4 regions of the Streptomyces africanus genome follow, and region 1 is predicted to be linked to each of the others. Evidence: riboswitches for the same ligand, from Rfam matches in the RefSeq annotation. Region 1 holds a riboswitch; each other region holds the start of a gene.
What was found. Region 1 has a riboswitch for cobalamin ahead of QF034_RS27330 (ribonucleoside-diphosphate reductase subunit alpha). Riboswitches for the same ligand answer to the same signal wherever they lie in the genome.

Region 1 (2,840 bases):
TCGATGTCCCCGCTGGTCTGGTCGACGAGGGCGCCGAGGTTGACCGACCCCAGGTTGCAGACCGCCGTCTCGCCGTCGCTGGTGACCTCCAGGATCTCCGTGCAGAGGTTGGAGGAGTGGACGACGTGGCCCGGCTCGGCCGTCTGGTTGGCGGTGCGGTTGGCGGCGTCCTTGAAGGTCATCCAGCCGTTGCCGGTCTGCGCGAGGGTGCGCATCATGCGGCCGTACAGCTCGCGGGCGGGCAGAGTCTTCTTCGCCAGGCCCTTCGCCTCGGCCGCCCGGTACGCGGCGTCGAACTCCTCGCCCCACAGGTCGACCAGCTCGGGCACGTCCGACGGGGAGAACAGCGACCACGGCGCGTCGGCGTTCACGCGCCGCATGAACTCGTCGGGCACCCAGTGCGCGAGGTTCAGGTTGTGCGTACGGCGGGCGTCCTCGCCGGTGTTGTCGCGCAGCTCCAGGAACTCCTCGATGTCGGAGTGCCAGGTCTCCAGGTAGACCGCGGCGGCGCCCTTGCGGCGGCCGCCCTGGTTCACGGCGGCGACCGAGGCGTCGAGGGTCTTCAGGAACGGGACGATGCCGTTGGAGTGGCCGTTGGTGCCGCGGATCAGCGAACCGCGCGCACGGATGCGGGAGTACGCGATGCCGATGCCGCCGGCGTGCTTCGACAGCCGCGCCACCTGGTGGTAGCGGTCGTAGATGGAGTCCAGCTCGTCCTTGGGGGAGTCGAGGAGGTAGCAGGACGACATCTGGGGGTGGCGCGTGCCGGAGTTGAACAGGGTGGGGGAGGAGGGGAGGTAGTCGAGACGGCTCATCAGCCCGTAGAGCGCGGCGACTTCGTCGACGGAGCGGCGGGTGTCGTCCTCGGCGAGACCGGCGGCGACGCGCAGCATGAAGTGCTGGGGCGTCTCGATCACCTTGCGGGTGATCGGGTGCCGGAGCAGGTAGCGGCTGTGCAGCGTGCGCAGGCCGAAGTAGCCGAAGCGGTCGTCGGCGGCCGTGTCGATCAGGGCGTCGAGACGGGCGGCGTGGAGGCGTACGAACTCGGCGGTCCGGTCGGCGATGAGGCCCTCCCGGTGCCCGACCGCCACGGACTCGGTGAAGCAGGTGACGCCCTGCGAGGCGGCCTCGGCGCGGATCCCGATCGTCAGCAGGCGCGCGGCCAGCCGGGAGTAGGCGGGATCCTCGGAGATGAGGCCGGCGGCCGCCTCCGTCGCCAGCTCGCGCAACTCCGACTCGTCGGCCCGCGCGGACCGGCCGCGCAGCGCGGCGGCGGCGACCCGGCCGGGGTCGGCGTCGGGCAGGTCGGCGGTCAGCTCGGTCAGGGTCCGCAGCAGCGCGGCACCGGGACCGTCGTGCTCTTTTTCGGCGGCTGAGACCGGATCGGCTGGCGCGATGGTCACGTGGGGCTCTCCCTCGCTCGGCACGGGGGCCTCACACAGGGCAGGGGGCAGCACGCGAGCGCACGCGGCGTCGCGTCCACCGGCCCACTCCGCGAGGCCCGGACGTCAGGGCGCACCGGCCGGGCGGCCGGGCGCGCTGTCGGCAGGTCCTCGGACTGAATCCTGTGCGCGAACACGCACAAGTACACCGTTGCGGGACAGTTCCGGATTCGCACCGGATTCCCCTGCGGCGACAGCGAGCATGAGCATACATCTTGTGCCGGGCGGCGAAAGCACCCCTAGATGTAGTGTCGCGACGGTTTCACAGCGTCAACTCGTAGGTGAGGAGAGTGATGTCGGGAAGCTCCGGAATCGGGTTCCAGTCGCGCTCCGGGACACGGACGAAGCCGAGACGTTCGTAGATGCGGTGGGCGGAGTGCATGGTGCGCTGCGTCGACAGGACGACGCGGACACAGCCGTCCGTCGCACGGGCGCGGTCGACGCAGGCGCGGACCAGGGCCTCCCCGGCGCCGCGGCCGCGGGCCTCGTGGGCGACGGCGAGCATCCGTATCTCGGCCTCCCCAGGGCGGGCGATGTCGGCCATGGGGCCGCCGGAGGGCACCAAGGTGACACCACCGAGGAGGTGTTCGCCTTGGGTGGCCACCAGGACGTCCGCGGCGGCGGCCCGCCTGGCCACGTCCCTGAGTTCGCCGAGGTACCAGTCGCTCTCCCCGAAGTCGAGGAGGCCGTCCGTCAGGTAGGCCTGGGCGGTGATCTCGCCGAGGGCGTCGTATTCGGCGGGCTTCAACCGCCGGATGAGGATGTCCATGGTCCGAGTGTGCGGGACGGGTATGACAACGGGCCGCCGGTTTCTCACCGACGGCCCGTTGTCACCTGCGACTCAGTGCGAGGTGCCCGCCGTCGCCGGCGGAAGCTCCACCTGGACGCCGGGGTCGCCCGCGTCCGCCGTGTAGTCCTCCGGCTTGGTCTCGTCGATGCCGTCGGGGGCCTTCAGGGCCTTCAGGACGAAGGTCAGGACGACGGTGACGACGACGTTCAGGACGAACGCCGTGAGGCCGATGTAGCCGATCTCGCCGATGCCCGGGATCTCCTTGGAGGAGCCGCCGAAGTGCTTCTGGGTCGGCGAGGCGACGCCGTACGCGGCGACCGTGCCGTAGACCATGCCGACCGCCCAGCCCGCGAGCAGCGCCCAGCGGTGGAACCAGCGGGTGAACAGGCCGCCGACCAGGGCCGGGAAGGTCTGGAGGATCCAGATGCCGCCCAGGAGCTGGAAGTTGATGGCGACCGTCTTGTCCATGGTGAGGACGAAGGCCAGCGCGCCCACCTTCACCAGCAGCGAGACCAGCTTGGAGACCTTGGTCTCCTGCGCGGGCGTCGCGTCGGGCTTGATGAAGTCCTTGTAGATGTTGCGGGTGAAGAGGTTCGCGGCCGCGATGG
Region 2 (2,840 bases), 4.6 Mb from region 1:
CACCTTCCACCAGGTGGCGGCGCTGTTGGTGTGCGCCAGGAGCCGCACACCGAGGAAGTTGACCACGACGAACACGGCCATGAGGAGGACGGCGACGACGAACCCGCTGGTCGTCAGCGTCCCGTCCTTGGCGTGCTGGAAACCCTGCGCCCAGTGCCAGTGCCCGGCGTAGCCGATCATGGCCTCGACCTCGATCGGTGCCACGGTCGCCGCCTGGAGCCAGGAGAACCAGCCGAAGGACATGCCGGCCAGTCCGCCGAACGCGTAGTGCGGATAACGTGCCGTGCCGCCCGCGACCGGGAACATGCCGCCGAGTTCCGCGTGCACCAGGGCCAGCAGCACGATCCCGACCGCGCCGATCAGCCACGACAGAATCGCCGCGGGCCCGGCCGCCACGACCGCCTTCTCGGCGCCGTACAGCCACCCGGAGCCGATGATGGAACCGACCGACGCCCACATGAGCCCGATCAGTCCGACGTCCCGGCGCAGTCCGCCCGGACCCCCCTTTACCCCCGCTGCTGCCTGGTCGACGCTCACCATGAATGAAGGGGCCTCTCATAAAAGAACTCGTGAGTTCTGCGAGCAAGAGGCCTCAGATTAGGAATCGGTCATCCGGCGGCAGAAGGCGAGTTGTGCAGCCTTGACCCGGCCCGGGCATTTCCTGGAAAGCGCTTCAGGAATTCTGTACGCCGTGATGAGGAAGTCGTGGGATCTCGATCGCCGGGCAGCGGTCCATCACCATCTCCAGGCCCGCGGCGCGGGTCCGGTCGTACGCCGCCTCGTCGATGACGCCGAGCTGGAACCACACGGCCTGCGCTCCCTTCGCGACCGCCTCGTCCGCGACGGCTCCGGCGAGATCGCTGTTCACGAACACGTCCACGACGTCCACGTCGAAGGGGATGTCCGCCAGGCTCGCGTACCCCTGCTCGCCGTGCACCGTCTCCGCCTTGGGATGCACGGGCACGACGCGCTTGCCGAAGCGCTGGAGCACGGCGGCGACGCCGTACGCCGCGCGCTGCCGGTTCGACGACAGGCCCACCACGGCCCAGGTGTCGCCGAGCTCGGTGAGGATCCTGCGGACCGTTGCCTCGTCGCCGTACACCGGCGGCCTCCTCGTACGTCGCGTAAGTGCTGCTGGGGACTCCCCTGGATGCAACGGCGCAGGGCGGGCGGTGATTCCCCCGAGCTCGCCGTGATAGCTTGCCGAGGCCAGTCGAACCCATGTACGTGGGTCAGGGAATCCGGTGCGAATCCGGAACTGACGCGCAGCGGTGAGGGGGACGGGCGGGGCCTCGGCCACTGGACGGCGCGTGTGACGTCCGGGAAGGCGCTCCGCACCGGACGAACCCGAGTCCGAAGACCTGCTGGCGGCCCCCGCGGCCGTTCGCGGCGGGGGAGCACCGTACGACCGGGCTCCGCGATCGAGCCCTCGACGACTGAGGACTGGTTTCCGTGCCCCTCGCCCGACCCGCCCGTGCCGCCGTCCTGCTCGCGGTCGGCTCCCTGCTCCTGGCCGGCTGCGGCGACTCGAAGGCCACCACGACGAAAGCCGCCGTCACGCTCGGCAACTGCGGCCACGAGGTGCGCGTCGAGGCCCCGCCGCAGCACGCCGTCTCCCTCAACCAGGGCACCACCGAGATCCTGCTCTCGCTCGGCCTCGCCGATCGCCTCGCGGGCACCGCCACCTGGACCGACCCCGTGATGAAGGGGCTGGCGAAGGCCAACGCGAAGGTGCCGCGCATCGCCGACAACAACCCGTCCTTCGAACGGGTCCTGGACGCCGACCCCGACTTCGTCGCCGCCTCCTTCGTCTCCACCCTCGGCAAGGGCGGCGTCGCCACCCGCGAGCAGTTCGAGAAGCTCGGCCTCCCCACGTACGTCTCCCCGTCGGACTGCGCCGGCAAGGACAACTCCGGCGACGGCGACGGCGACGGCGCGCGCGCCAAGGCGCTGGGCATCGACACCGTCTACGGCGAAGTACACGACCTGGCCACCGTGTTCGGGGTGAAGGAGCGGGGCGACAAGCTCGTGGCCTCCCTCCAGCGGCGCATGGCGAAGGCCACGCAGGGCATCCACGCCTCGGACGTCACCCTCCTGTACTGGTTCGCCAACTCCGAGTCGCCCTACATGGCGGGCTGTTGCGGGGCGCCCGGCATCATCACCCGGGCCCTCGGCGCGAAGAACGTCTTCGACGACACGCACGAGGAGTGGCCGCAGACCAACTGGGAGACGGTCGCCGAACGTGACCCCGATGTCCTCGTCATCGGCGACCTGACCCGCACGTCGCAGACCGCCGAGTCGGCCGCGCGGAAGATCGCCTTCCTGGAGTCCAACCCCGTGACCCGGAACATGGACGCGGTGAGGCACAAGCGGTACGTGCTGCTCAGCGGGCAGGCCATGAACCCGACCATCCGCACGGTCGAGGGCGTGGAACAGGTCGCCGCCCAACTGCGCGAGTTCGGGCTCGTGAAGTGACCGTCCGCGGGCCCGCGCTCGGTGTCGCGGGCGCCTTGCTGCTGGTGGTCTCCCTGGCCCTGGCGATCACCGTCGGCCCGGCCGACATCCGGGTCGCGGACGTCTGGTCCGTCGTCGCGGCCCATCTCGGTCTCGGCAGTGCCGACCTGACGCCGATCCGCGACGGGATCGTCTGGCAGCTGCGGCTGCCGCGCACCCTGCTCGCGGCCGTGTGCGGGGCCGGACTGGCCGTCTGCGGGGCGGTGATGCAGTCGCTGCTGCGCAACCCGCTCGCCGACCCGTTCGTGCTCGGGGTGTCCTCCGGCGCCTCCACCGGCGCGGTCGTGGTCGTCGTCCTGGGCGTGGGCGGCGGTGCCGTCTCGGTG
Region 3 (2,840 bases), 5.3 Mb from region 1:
CCGCCGTTCCAGGCCGACACCGCCGTCGCACTCCTGCACCAGCATCTCGACAACGCCCCCGTACCGCCCCGGGAACTCGGTGTCGCCGGTCTGCCGCCGGCCTTCGAGAGCTACCTCCTCGCCCTGCTCGCCAAGCAGCCCGAGGACCGGCCCACGGCGCAGCAGGCCGCCGAGTGGTTCGCCGGCGGCGCGTGGCGGGGGCTGCCCGAGCCGCTGCCGGAGGCGGCGTCGCCGGTGCCGCCCGCCGGGCCGGGGCCGTACACGGCAGCCGACACCGGCACCGGCACCGGCACTGGCAGCCCGGCCACGTACGCGCTGCCCACCGGGTCCCGCACCGCTTCGGGCGGGCGTTCCCGTCGCGCCGCGCCCCGTGGCGGTCTCGGCCACCACCGCAGGACGGCCGCGGCGGTGGCCGCGGCGGCCGTCTTCCTCGCCGCGATGCTCGCCGGCATGCAGTGGTTCTCGCCCGACGACACCGCGACGGAGGGCACGGAACCCGACGTGTCCCCGTCCGCGAGCAGCCCGGCAGCCCCCTCGCCCGGCGACTCGGCCGACTCCGCCGACCCCCTGGCCTCCGCCCCGGCGGCCGCCACGACGCCGACGGCCGGCACAGTGGCCGATGTCACTCCCTCCACCACGGCACCCGCTTCCCCGGCCCCCGCCGAAGCGACGACCGGCGCCACGAGCCCGGCGCAGGAGACGAGCAACAGCTCGCCGGAGAAGGCTGACAAGCCCCAGCAGGAACAGCCTCCACAGTCCGGGGACAGTGGGGAGGACGAGGGCGACGACGGGGACGACTGAGCCCTCCTGCGCCGGTGTGCGAGCGGTCGCCCCTTCACGCGCCCCCTCGCGCGCCCCCTCGGCTGGCTTGTCATGGCCCTTATCCCGGCATTACTGTCACCACGCCTTGGTGAACGGGAAATCCGGTGTGATGCCGGTGCGGCCCTCGCCACTGTGATCGGGAAGTCCGGCTCCGGCCCTCACGGGCGGCCACTGGGTCCTAGGGCCCTGGCGTCGCATTCCCGTCTGCCGCGCGACGTCTGGCACGCACGCTCGCCGCGTTGCCGAATCGCCCACGTGGCTCCGCCACGGGGGCGCTCCGGCGCCTTGCGATCGCATGCGCCAGACGCCGCGCGGCCCGCCCTTCGGGCGGACGACGGGAATGTGACGCCAGGGCCCACGGCCCCGGGAAGGCGGAGTACGGGCGGTGGGACCCGTGAGCCAGGAGACCGGCCAAGGCGCGTCAACCATCCACGAGGTGCTGGAGAGGGTCTGCTGAGCCATGCACATTGCCGAGGGTTTCCTGCCGCCGGCGCACGCGGCCGCCTGGGGCGTCGCGTCCGCGCCGTTCGTCCTCCACGGGGTCCGGTCGCTCACCCGTGAAGTGCGCGAGCACCCCGAGAGCACCCTGCTCCTCGGTGCCTCCGGTGCCTTCACGTTCGTCCTGTCCGCTCTGAAACTGCCGTCCGTCACCGGCAGTTGTTCCCACCCCACCGGCACGGGCCTGGGCGCCATCCTGTTCCGGCCGCCCGTCATGGCGGTGCTGGGCACCATCACCCTGCTCTTCCAGGCGCTGCTGCTCGCGCACGGCGGTCTGACCACGCTCGGCGCCAACGTCTTCTCCATGGCGATCGTCGGCCCCTGGGCGGGCTACGCGGTGTACCGCCTGCTGCGCCGCTACGACGTGCCGCTGATGGTCGCCGTGTTCTCCGCCGCGTTCGTCGCCGACCTGTCCACCTACTGCGTCACCAGCGTGCAGCTGGCGCTCGCGTTCCCCGACCCGGGCAGCGGGTTCCTGGGCGCGCTCGGCAAGTTCGGCTCCATCTTCGCCGTCACCCAGATCCCGCTCGCGGTGAGCGAGGGACTGCTGACGGTCCTCGTGATGCGGCTGCTGGTGCAGTCCAGCAAGGGCGAACTGACCCGGCTGGGTGTGCTCGTGGCCGGGAAGCAGTCCCGGAGCGAGACCGAGGAGGTGGCCCGATGAGCAGGAACACGAAGATCAACCTTCTGCTGCTGCTCGCCGTGGCCGCGCTCGCCGTGCTGCCGCTCGCGCTCGGCCTCGGCGACCACAAGAAGGAGCCGTTCACCGGCTCCGACGGCGAAGCGGAGACGGCGATCACCGAGATCGAGCCGGACTACAAGCCCTGGTTCTCCCCCCTGTACGAACCGCCGTCCGGTGAGATCGAGTCGGCGCTGTTCTCCCTCCAGGCGGCCCTGGGCTCCGGTGTCCTCGCCTACTACTTCGGCCTGCGCCGGGGCAGGCGGCAGGGTGAGCGGCGGGCGCGGGAGCGGGGGCCGGACTCCGGGAACGCGGCGGACGGTACCGCCGAGAAGTCCCCGGCCGAAGGGGCCTGAGCCGCGTGCTGCCGATCGACGCGGCGGCGCACAGCAGTCGCTGGCGCCGCCGCCATCCCGTGGACAAGGCCGTCCTCGGCCTGGGTCTGACCCTGCTGGCGATCTCGCTGCCGCCCTGGCCGGGCGCGGCTCTGGTGCTGCTGACCGCCCTGGTGGTGCTGCTGGGTCCGGCGGGCGTGCCCGGGCGCCGGCTGTGGCGGGCCTACCGGGTGCCGCTGGGTTTCTGCGTGACCGGCGCGCTGACGCTGCTCGTGCAGGTGGGCGGGCCGGGCGGCTTCGTCTCCCTCACCGGTGACGGGCCGGTCCGGGCCGGGGAGTTGCTGCTGCGCACCTCGGCGGCCTCCCTGGGTGTGCTGCTGTTCGCGTTCACCACGCCCATGTCCGACCTGCTGCCGCGGCTGGTCCGGGCCGGGGTGCCCGCGCCGGTCGTCGACGTGGCGCTCGTGACGTACCGGATGAGCTTCCTGCTGCTGGACTCCGTGCGC
Region 4 (2,840 bases), 4.0 Mb from region 1:
GCCGGAAGTCGCGCCTACGGAAATTCGCATACCAGGACAGATACCCTTGACGCGTATACGAACCTGGTCCCGCCCCCAGGACGGAACGGCAACCCTCGATTGCAGACACCCCGGCGCCCCCCTCAGTTCATCTTCCGTTCACTCGGGTTACCTACGTTCGACTGGCCAACGACCTCGAACGATTGCCTGGGTAAATGGAAAGCTTCTCGCTGATCCTCGCGATTGTGGTGGTAACCGCACTCGCGTTCGATTTCACGAACGGTTTCCACGACACCGCGAACGCGATGGCCACGACCATTTCCACGGGCGCCATGCGGCCCAAGGTCGCCGTCGCCATGTCGGCCGTCCTCAACCTGGTCGGCGCCTTCCTGTCCGTGGAAGTCGCCAACACGATCTCCAAAGGCCTCGTCGACGAGGCCGGCATCCGTCCCGAGGTCATCTTCGCCGCCCTGGTCGGCGCGATCCTCTGGAACCTGGTGACCTGGCTGGTCGGCCTGCCGTCCAGTTCCTCGCACGCCCTGATGGGCGGCCTGATCGGCGCCACGATCGCCTCGGCGGGCGTCGGCGCGGTGCACGGTGACGTCCTGGTCACCAAGGTGCTGATCCCGGCAATCGCCGCCCCGCTGGTCGCGGGCGTCGCGGCACTGCTCGCCACCCGGCTGACGTACTCCCTCGGCAAGAAGGCCGACGGCAAGGCCTCCGAGAAGGGCTACCGGGCCGGCCAGATCGCCTCCGCGGGCCTGGTCTCCCTGGCCCACGGCACCAACGACGCCCAGAAGACGATGGGTGTCATCACCCTCGCCCTGGTGGCCGGCGGCGCCGTCGCCCCCGACTCCGACCCGCCCACCTGGGTCATCCTCTCGGCGGGTCTCGCCATCGCGCTCGGCACGTACCTCGGCGGCTGGCGCATCATCCGCACCATGGGCAAGGGCCTGACCGACCTCCGGCCGCAGCAGGGCTTCGCCGCCCAGACCAGCGCCGCCACGGTCATCCTGGCCTCCTCGCACATCGGCTTCTCCCTCTCCACCACCCACTCCGTGTCCGGCTCGGTGATGGGCGCGGGACTCGGCCGCAAGGGCGGCGTCGTCCGCTGGTCGACGGCGACGCGGATGTTCGTCGCGTGGGGCCTGACGCTGCCGGCGGCGGCCCTGGTGGGCGCGCTCGCCGAGTACGTCACCGGCTTCGGCAGCTGGGGCACCGCGGTCGTGGCCGTCTTCCTCGTCGCCTCCAGCGCGGCGATCTGGAAGCTCTCGCGGCGTGAGGTCGTCGACCACACCAACGTCAACGACGCCGACGAGGCGGAGCCGGCCGGTGTGGTGACCACGGCGATGGCCGCGGTGACACCGCCGCCGGCGGGTGGCACGGCCACGGACGAGCCGAGCGCCACGATCCCGGCGCCGGCCCCGGTCGAACGCCGGCCCTCCACCACGACCACCCCGGTCTGATCCCGCCCACTCGGTTACAAGGAGAACCTCTGCCATGAAAATCGACTGGGCGGCCCTCGGCTCCGTCTTCGGCGTCAGCCTCGTGGTCACCGTGGCCCTCGTGGGCCTGTTCACCCTCGGCATCACCGGCCTGTCCCGCCGCGAGCGGGCGGCCGCCGAGGGCGGGACCGCGGGACTCGCGGTGACGGGCGCCTACGCGTGCTTCGCGGCGTGTGCGGCGGCTGTGGGATACGGGATCTATCTGATCGTGGCCTGATCACGGTCACTTCTGCCGGGCGGTACGGGACTTCGGTCCTGTGCCGCCCGGTTGTCGTGTGGCGGGGGCGCCAAGTCGGCGTCGGGGCGCCGGTGTGGGCTTCTGCACACTCTCCCCACGCAGGTCAACGGCAAGTTGACGGCTGATCCCGGCCGTGGTGGACTGCCGGGGCCAGTACGGCGGCAGGAGAGGAAGCCGGTGGAAGTCCGGCGCGGTCCCGCCACTGTCACCGGGGTAGCAATCCCCGGGAGCCAGGAACTCTCACCGCCGGTCTAGTCGAACCAGGGCGTGGACACCCTGAGTGAGGACATATCGCCATGCGCGGCTGCCGATCGAGGTTCAGTACCCCACCCCTGCCCGCCCCCGCGGCCGGCTGAGCCCATGGGTGCCGGTCGCGTCTTCGCGTACGGCGCCGCCGCCGGTCTGATCGGTGACCTGCTGCTCGGCGATCCCCGCCGAGGACATCCGGTCGCCGTGTTCGGGCGGGCCGCGGGGGCCGTGGAACGGGTGTTGTGGCGGGACCACCGCGGGTGGGGCGCGCTGCACACCGCGGTGTGCGCCGGAGGCGCCGTCGCGCTCGGGGGCGTCGCCTCGCGTGCCGTGAGGGACTCCGCCGTCGCGTCCGTCGCGCTGACGGCTGCCGCCACCTGGGCCGTGGTCGGGGGGACTTCGCTCGCGCGGGAGGCGCAGGCCATCGGGGGTGCCCTGGAGGCGGGGGACGTCGAAGGGGCCCGGGCGCGGCTGCCGCATCTGTGCGGGCGGGATCCGCAGACGCTCGACGCCGACGGGATCGCCCGGGCCGTGGTCGAGTCCGTCGCCGAGAACACCTCCGACGCGGTCGTGGGCACGCTCGTGTGGGGGGCCATCGGCGGTGTGCCGGGGCTCCTCGGGTTCCGGGCCGTCAACACCCTCGACGCCATGGTCGGGCACAAGTCGGCCCGCTACCGGCGCTACGGGTGGGCCTCCGCACGGCTGGACGATCTCGCGGGCTGGCCGGGGGCCCGGCTGACCGCCGTGCTCGCGGCCCTGGCGGGAGACGATCCACGGGGAGCGGTGCACGCCTGGCGTGCCGATGCCGACCGGCATCCGAGCCCCAACGCCGGGCCCGTGGAGGCCTCGTTCGCGGGGGCGCTCGGGGT

Region 2: linked by a shared signal. The riboswitch ahead of QF034_RS05835 (ABC transporter substrate-binding protein) and the one ahead of QF034_RS27330 (ribonucleoside-diphosphate reductase subunit alpha) in region 1 are both predicted to bind cobalamin.
Region 3: linked by a shared signal. The riboswitch ahead of QF034_RS03025 (energy-coupling factor ABC transporter permease) and the one ahead of QF034_RS27330 (ribonucleoside-diphosphate reductase subunit alpha) in region 1 are both predicted to bind cobalamin.
Region 4: linked by a shared signal. The riboswitch ahead of QF034_RS08830 (cobalamin biosynthesis protein) and the one ahead of QF034_RS27330 (ribonucleoside-diphosphate reductase subunit alpha) in region 1 are both predicted to bind cobalamin.

The regions. Positions count from the first base shown of each region.
Region 1 is NZ_JAUSYP010000001.1:5,862,525-5,865,364, forward strand. It holds gene QF034_RS27330 (ribonucleoside-diphosphate reductase subunit alpha) at 1-1,403, opposite strand, end outside; cobalamin riboswitch at 1,528-1,652, opposite strand; gene QF034_RS27335 (GNAT family N-acetyltransferase) at 1,705-2,211, opposite strand; gene mctP (monocarboxylate uptake permease MctP) at 2,284-2,840, opposite strand, start outside.
Region 2 is NZ_JAUSYP010000001.1:1,233,882-1,236,721, reverse strand. It holds gene QF034_RS05845 (APC family permease) at 1-540, opposite strand, end outside; gene QF034_RS05840 (CoA-binding protein) at 674-1,102, opposite strand; cobalamin riboswitch at 1,194-1,383, shown strand; gene QF034_RS05835 (ABC transporter substrate-binding protein) at 1,453-2,475, shown strand; gene QF034_RS05830 (FecCD family ABC transporter permease) at 2,472-2,840, shown strand, end outside.
Region 3 is NZ_JAUSYP010000001.1:590,493-593,332, forward strand. It holds gene QF034_RS03020 (serine/threonine-protein kinase) at 1-801, shown strand, start outside; cobalamin riboswitch at 892-1,252, shown strand; gene QF034_RS03025 (energy-coupling factor ABC transporter permease) at 1,283-1,984, shown strand; gene QF034_RS03030 (energy-coupling factor ABC transporter substrate-binding protein) at 1,981-2,355, shown strand; gene cbiQ (cobalt ECF transporter T component CbiQ) at 2,361-2,840, shown strand, end outside.
Region 4 is NZ_JAUSYP010000001.1:1,877,535-1,880,374, forward strand. It holds gene QF034_RS08820 (inorganic phosphate transporter) at 195-1,445, shown strand; gene QF034_RS08825 (hypothetical protein) at 1,480-1,701, shown strand; cobalamin riboswitch at 1,843-1,981, shown strand; gene QF034_RS08830 (cobalamin biosynthesis protein) at 2,083-2,840, shown strand, end outside.